3 regions of the Shewanella piezotolerans WP3 genome follow, and region 1 is predicted to be linked to each of the others. Evidence: predicted binding sites of a transcription regulator. Region 1 holds the regulator's gene; each other region holds the start of a gene.
The links. Region 1 encodes MetJ, which represses methionine synthesis genes. Its sites were predicted from a motif close to TAGACGTCTAGACGTCTA; they were not measured.

Region 1 (2,281 bases):
GAGCCATATCGATAATTAACTTAGTTCGATAACAGACTTAATCGTCAATATAACTGCACTTACACTACACAAGACCAGAGTGAAAGCTCTGGTTTTTTGTTTATCGACCTTGCCAACCAGTCTTCCTGCCACTACATAGCCGAGTATAACTGACGGCAGTAACATCAAAGAAACCCACAGGTGTTCAAGTTTTAATAGGCCTGCGAACGCTAGAATGGCTAAAGCGATCATAGAGCTGAAGATAAAAAATGCTGATAGAGCCGCTCTAAACTGCGCTGCATCTTTACCGGCAAGCAGTATCGCCAGTGGCGGTCCACCAATAGCGGCAATATTGCCGAAGATCCCTGACAATACCCCTGCCATAAACAGTGTAAAGCGATTAACGGGTAGACTAAATTTGAGTAGACTGAAACCGACCGCTAAGGCCACAATAAAGGCAATAGCAAGCCCCAGAATTGCTTGAGGTGCCGTTAGAATCAGCATCGCACCTAAAATCCCGCCAGGAATGCGTCCGAGTAACGCATATTGCAGTCCATTGAACTCAAGCTGCCCTCGTTCTCTAAACAGCGTTAGTGCAGCGATTGAAAAACCCATCAAGATCACCGGAGCTGGCACAAGCGAGGGTTCGATAATATATAGCAATGGGCTGGCAACCACAGCTAAGCCAAAGCCAATTAAGCTTTGAGTTAATGCACCACAAAAAATGATCAGTGAAGCGAGAATAAGTGTGCTTGGATCTAACATCAGTATAGCCCTGTGATGGCTTTAGAACTCACTAAGGAAGTGCAGATTAATTAGGAGTGCAATGTCCAGCTAAGACAAATAGCGTAGATTAGAATTCAGTGACAACCGCGTGTAGTGCGGTATTAAGTCGCTATAGTCAAATACCAGATATTGCTAAATAGTTACCCGCATTTTTTTGCAAATTATTCAGCAAGAATAGCGCTGCACTGATAGAGAGCGCTATAAAATAAATCGAGGATCTCTTAAGACCCTCGATTTAATAATATAGTAATTCTAGTTATTCTAGTTCTTCCCACTCGATGCCCATTTCATCCATGAGACGCTTTACTTCCGCAGGCATGCTGTCAGGCTTATCTTTCGATAGGTCGCCATCATTTGGCAGAGGTTGACCTGTGTATGCATGCAAAAACGCCTCACAGAGTAACTCGCTGTTGGTGGCGTGACGTAAGTTATTCACTTGGCGGCGTGTACGCTCATCGGTAAGCACCTTGAGTACTTTTAAAGGAATAGAGACAGTAATTTTTTTCACTTGCTCATTCTTTTTTCCGTGTTCAGCATATGGGCTGATATAATCGCCGTTCCACTCAGTCATTGACTCACCTGTAATTTTAAAATGCGGGGCAGATTTTAACCCCTTATGCAGCACAGTCAAATTATTGCCTCTATTTTATGACAAATGCAAATAGATTTCTAAATGCTTGGACGTCTAAACGGCTAAATTGGTTGACGAGGGTGGATAGCTTAGGTACATTTAGACGTCCAGACATCCCTAATAAGAAAATGTAGAGAGAGGAGTAGTACATGACCGAGCGTAAACTAGCCACCGCTGCTGTGCGCCAAGGCATTGAGTCCGATACCCAACATGGTGCAGTCGTGCCCCCCATTTATCTCTCTACAAACTATTCTTTTGACGGTCACAAAAATCCAAGAGATTTTGATTACAGCCGTTCAGGTAACCCAACTCGCTCGATTCTCGGTGATGCAATTGCTGAACTAGAGAAAGGCTGTACTGGCGTTGTGACATGCACTGGAATGGCGGCAATTACTCTAGCGACAAGTTTACTCGGTCCTGATGACTTATTAGTGGTGCCTCATGATTGTTATGGTGGCAGTTATCGCTTATTTACTAATTTGGCTAAGAAAGGCCAGTTTAAGCTAGAAGTTGTCGATCAAACTGATGCCAGTGCATTAGCTGCTGCGATTGCCAAACAACCTAAGATGGTTTGGCTAGAAACCCCTTCAAACCCATTACTTCGGGTCGTTGATATCGAAGCTATTAGCGCAGCTAGTCATGAAGTTGGTGCATTAGTTGTGGTTGATAACACTTTTCTATCGCCTATCTTGCAGCAACCTCTCTTACTTGGCGCTGATATTGTTATTCACTCGACCACTAAATACATCAATGGTCACAGCGATGTAGTTGGTGGAGCCGTGGTGGCTAAAGATGAAGAGTTGGGTGAATTGTTGCATTGGTGGTCGAATACGCTAGGGCTAACGGGTGGTGCATTTGATAGTTACCTTACATTGCGCGGAATTC
Region 2 (2,281 bases), 810 kb from region 1:
TGCCAGGTACGATATCTTCGATGTCACCAAAAGCTGATAATGGGACTTCTTGGCATAGACCATCATGGTATGCGCCATAGCCTTGCTCTGCATCTACAGTTACATCAAGTACGTCACCTTGCTCTTTACCTTCAAGAGCAGCCTCTAGGCCTGGGATCATATTTTCTGCACCATGCAAATATAGCATCGGCTCGCCTTCAAAAGAGCTTTCTACAAGCTGGCCTTTTGCATCTGATAATCGGTAATGGATGCTTACTGCACATTTTTCGGTGATTTTCATACTGGCTCCAATCGGTAATTTGCGCGCATTCTAGCTTGGATTGTGTCAATTTGCGACAGCTTGGATCGACTTATGCTACCTAAGCCACATCTTTATTAGGAATCGAATTGGCCTAATAAACGTGATTGGCTACCACTTATAGCTAAATATCATAATTAGTGCTTTTTAATTTTATCAGTAACTGCGCTGGATTCTTGCTTAGGCCTTTGGGGCTAAAATGTAAAAATGAGCCTTGGTTATAACAGTTGATTATTACCCATAGCGTTAATCCGTATTGATTTTTGCAGTATTTTAACTCGGTAAAATGTGTTAATTAACAATGGTATATGTATTGGTAGTGTTTATGTTTACGTTAACGTAACATTTGGGGCTGCAAAGGAGTATTAACGACTACTTATTAAAATTACCATTTATAGCGCTTTATTGCTGTTTAATCGAGAAAATGGCCATTAATAGCAATAATGATAATTTAGGGGTTGACACTTCTAGGTTAAAAAGCAATTCTGTTAGCACACAAATTATTCCAATTGGATTAAACCTAATTTATATGTCTAGCCATCAGTTAATGATCACCACGATTATTACAACCACCACGATTACCAACGTGGGGGCGGGCTAAGCACAACCTGATATAAGTTAAATATCAAGCCCGCTCCCCACAAAGGAGCGGGCTTTTTTGTTTCTTAACGTGGCGCGGCACAAGGAGTTTTCGATGAAAGTAATGAAATTTGGTGGAACCTCGCTCGCAAATTGGCAGCGATTTAGAACTGCAGCCGATATTGTAATCCAGTCGGCAAAAGCTGAGAGTACAGCGGTGGTATTATCTGCGCCAGCAACGGTGACCAATGGTTTAATTGAAATGGTAGAGGTCGCGGTAAAAGGCGGCGACTATAAAGTTGTATTAGCTAAAGTTGAGCAAGTGTTTAATGCTTTATATGCTGAGGCTGCGAGCTCTTTAACTGGCGAGCAAAATCAACACTTAGCCAATCGATTGCAGCAGCAGATGAGCTTTTGGAGCGATAAGCTTGCCGGTATGAGCCTGCTCAATGAGTGCCCTGAGAGTGTAGAGGCTGCTGTGTTAGTGGGCGGCGAGAAACTGTCTTCTGCATTAATGGTTGAGGTGATGAAGGCCGCTGACTATTCGTCAGCGATATTGGAACCAGAATCGCTGCTGGTAGGCCATGGTCCGCGGTTGGAGTCTGTGGTTGATATTGAAGCGAGTAAGCTACGGTTCGGCGCGTTAGATCTGAGCGCTGCTCATGTGTGGGTTATGCCTGGTTTTACCGCTGGAGATAGCGACGGTAAGATAGTGACTTTAGGTCGTAATGGCTCCGATTACTCCGCAGCGGTACTATCAGCGTGTCTACAAGCAAGTTGTTGTGAGATCTGGACCGACGTCGATGGTGTTTACAATACGGACCCTCGAGTGGTCACCGACGCCAAGCTTCTTTCACAGATGAGTTACCAAGAAGCGATGGAAGTTTCTTATTTTGGCGCAAAAGTTTTACACCCAAAAACAGTAGCGCCCATTGCTCAATACCACATTCCCTGCTACATCCGAAATACGTTAAATCCTCAAGCCGTTGGCACCCTAGTGTCTAATGAGCCAGATGAAACCGGGCTAAATGTAAAAGCGATCTCAAATCTCGATGATCAAACTATGTTTGATGTTTCTGGGCCTGGTATGAAAGGTATGGTGGGGATGGCGAGTCGTACATTAGGTGCTATATCTCGTTCTGGGGTGTCTGTATCACTGATTACACAAAGCTCATCTGAGTACAGCATTAGTTTCTGTGTGGCTACCGAAGACGCTGCTAAAGCCAAATATGCGTTAGAGCAGGAGTTCGATCTAGAACTTAAGAGTGAGCTACTAGAACCTATCGAGATGCGTCATCAATTAGCTATTGTCTCTTTAATTGGTGATGGCATGCGTACTCATAAAGGCGTTGCAGCCAAATTTTTCCAAGCACTGGCGCAGGCGACGGTTAATATTGTTGCTAT
Region 3 (2,281 bases), 330 kb from region 1:
GTGCCAAATGTTTCGATGCTGATTGATGTTGGCTCTGCCACACCAATGGCATAAGACACTTGGATTTCACAACGATCTGCAAGACCCGCTGCAACGATGTTCTTCGCCACGTAACGTGCTGCGTATGCTGCGCTGCGGTCAACCTTCGATGGATCTTTACCAGAGAAAGCACCGCCACCGTGACGAGCCATGCCGCCGTAGGTATCAACGATGATCTTACGACCTGTTAGACCACAATCGCCTACTGGGCCACCGATAACAAAACGGCCGGTTGGGTTGATGAAGTATTTAGTGTCTTTAGATAACCACTTAGCCGGAAGTACTGGCTTGATGATGGTTTCCATAACACCTTCAATCAGATCCGCTTGACTAACGTCTTCACGATGCTGAGTTGAAAGGACCACAGCGTCGATTCCCGCAATGCTACCGTCGTTGTTGTACGCAAAAGTCACCTGACTTTTCGCATCTGGACGTAACCACGGAAGGGTCTTGTCTTTACGTACTTCAGATTGACGCTTAACCAGCTTGTGTGAGTAAGTGATAGGCGCAGGCATTAACACGTCAGTTTCGTTATTTGCATAACCAAACATTAGGCCTTGGTCGCCAGCACCCTGTTCTTTAGGATCTGCGCGGTCAACACCTTGGTTGATATCTGGAGACTGTTTACCAATAGCATTGAGAATTGCACAAGAGTCAGCATCAAAACCCATGTCTGAGTGGGTGTAACCGATTTCACGTACGGTCTTACGGGTGATCTCTTCGATATCAACCCAAGCTGAAGTGGTGACTTCGCCGCCAACCATAACCATGCCAGTTTTGACATAAGTTTCGCATGCTACGCGTGCTTTTGGATCTTGCTCCAAAATTGCGTCTAGTACCGCATCAGAAATCTGATCGGCGATTTTATCTGGGTGACCTTCTGAGACCGACTCAGAGGTGAACAAGTGCTTTGCCATGATGGTAAATCTCGTCTTTAAACAATTTGAATGTGTAGAAGTATCTACATCTAGACGGCTATCTTAGTGGAAAACAGCTTGGATGACACCCTTTTCACTTAATTTTGTGCAGTAATCCACGCTATTAAATCCCTAATAGGTACAAGGATAATAACGCTGGTTTTTTCTAAGTTACTGATAAAAATATTATAAACTTGTTTGGTTCGCTAGCTTGTTCTGATAAAAAAATGATCAAGCAATTGCCATTATTGAGCGGTTAGCTGTGGAATATTTTATTTTTGCTTAGCTAAATTCGTTCGCAATTAAGTTAAGGTGTTGTTAAATATGGTTAGAGTGTCATAGGTAATGAATAATATGTTTCGATAATTTTTCATATCAGGTGAATTAAATTTGCGTCCTACTGCCTAGTAGGCGAAAATATGGCTCCAAATTTTGCTGTAGTAGAAGGTTAAGCAGATACCGCACTTGCTGCCTTTCGCTAGATCTAAGCCTCAATACCCAACACGACGCAGGAGAGAGCATGTCATCTCGTAAAGAACTCGCTAACGCAATCCGTGCATTAACCATGGATGCCGTTCAAAAAGCCAATTCTGGTCACCCAGGTGCACCAATGGGGATGGCTGACATCGCTGAAGTGCTATGGAATGATTTCCTAAAGCACAACCCAAACAACCCTGAGTGGGTTGATCGTGACCGTTTTATCTTGTCAAACGGCCATGGTTCTATGCTTATATACTCTCTGCTTCACCTTACGGGTTATGCATTGCCAATCGAGGAGTTGAAAAACTTCCGTCAGCTTCACTCTAAAACACCTGGTCACCCAGAATATGGTTACACACCTGGTGTTGAAACAACCACTGGCCCACTAGGCGCTGGTATCAGTAACGCTGTCGGTATGGCGATTGCTGAAAAAACATTAGCGGCACAGTTTAACCAACCAGGTCATGACATTGTTGACCACTTCACATACTGCTTCCTAGGCGATGGCTGTTTGATGGAAGGTATCTCACACGAAGCCTGTTCTTTAGCGGGTACCTTAGGTCTTGGTAAGCTAGTCGCTTTCTGGGATGACAACGGTATCTCTATCGATGGTCACGTTGAAGGCTGGTTTACTGACGATACGCCTAAGCGTTTTGAGTCTTACGGCTGGCACGTAATTGCTAACGTAGATGGTCATGACAGCGACGCTATCCGCGCCGCTATCGAAGAAGCTAAGTCAGTGACTGACAAGCCAACTATGATCTGCTGTAAAACAACGATTGGTTTTGGTTCACCAAACAAGTCTGGCAGCCATGATTGTCACGGCGCGCCACTGGGTGATGCTG

Region 2: thrA (bifunctional aspartate kinase/homoserine dehydrogenase I) is a predicted target of MetJ. The motif match lies at 825-842, and genes of this name have one in related genera.
Region 3: metK (methionine adenosyltransferase) is a predicted target of MetJ. The motif match lies at 1,000-1,017, and genes of this name have one in related genera.

Annotation. Positions count from the first base shown of each region.
Region 1 is NC_011566.1:4,779,832-4,782,112, reverse strand. Features, by position in the region: gene SWP_RS20305 (sulfite exporter TauE/SafE family protein) at 16-744, opposite strand; gene metJ (met regulon transcriptional regulator MetJ) at 1,022-1,336, opposite strand; gene metB (cystathionine gamma-synthase) at 1,546-2,281, shown strand, end outside.
Region 2 is NC_011566.1:3,965,874-3,968,154, reverse strand. Features, by position in the region: gene slyD (peptidylprolyl isomerase) at 1-280, opposite strand, end outside; gene thrA (bifunctional aspartate kinase/homoserine dehydrogenase I) at 993-2,281, shown strand, end outside.
Region 3 is NC_011566.1:4,452,503-4,454,783, reverse strand. Features, by position in the region: gene metK (methionine adenosyltransferase) at 1-956, opposite strand, end outside; gene tkt (transketolase) at 1,477-2,281, shown strand, end outside.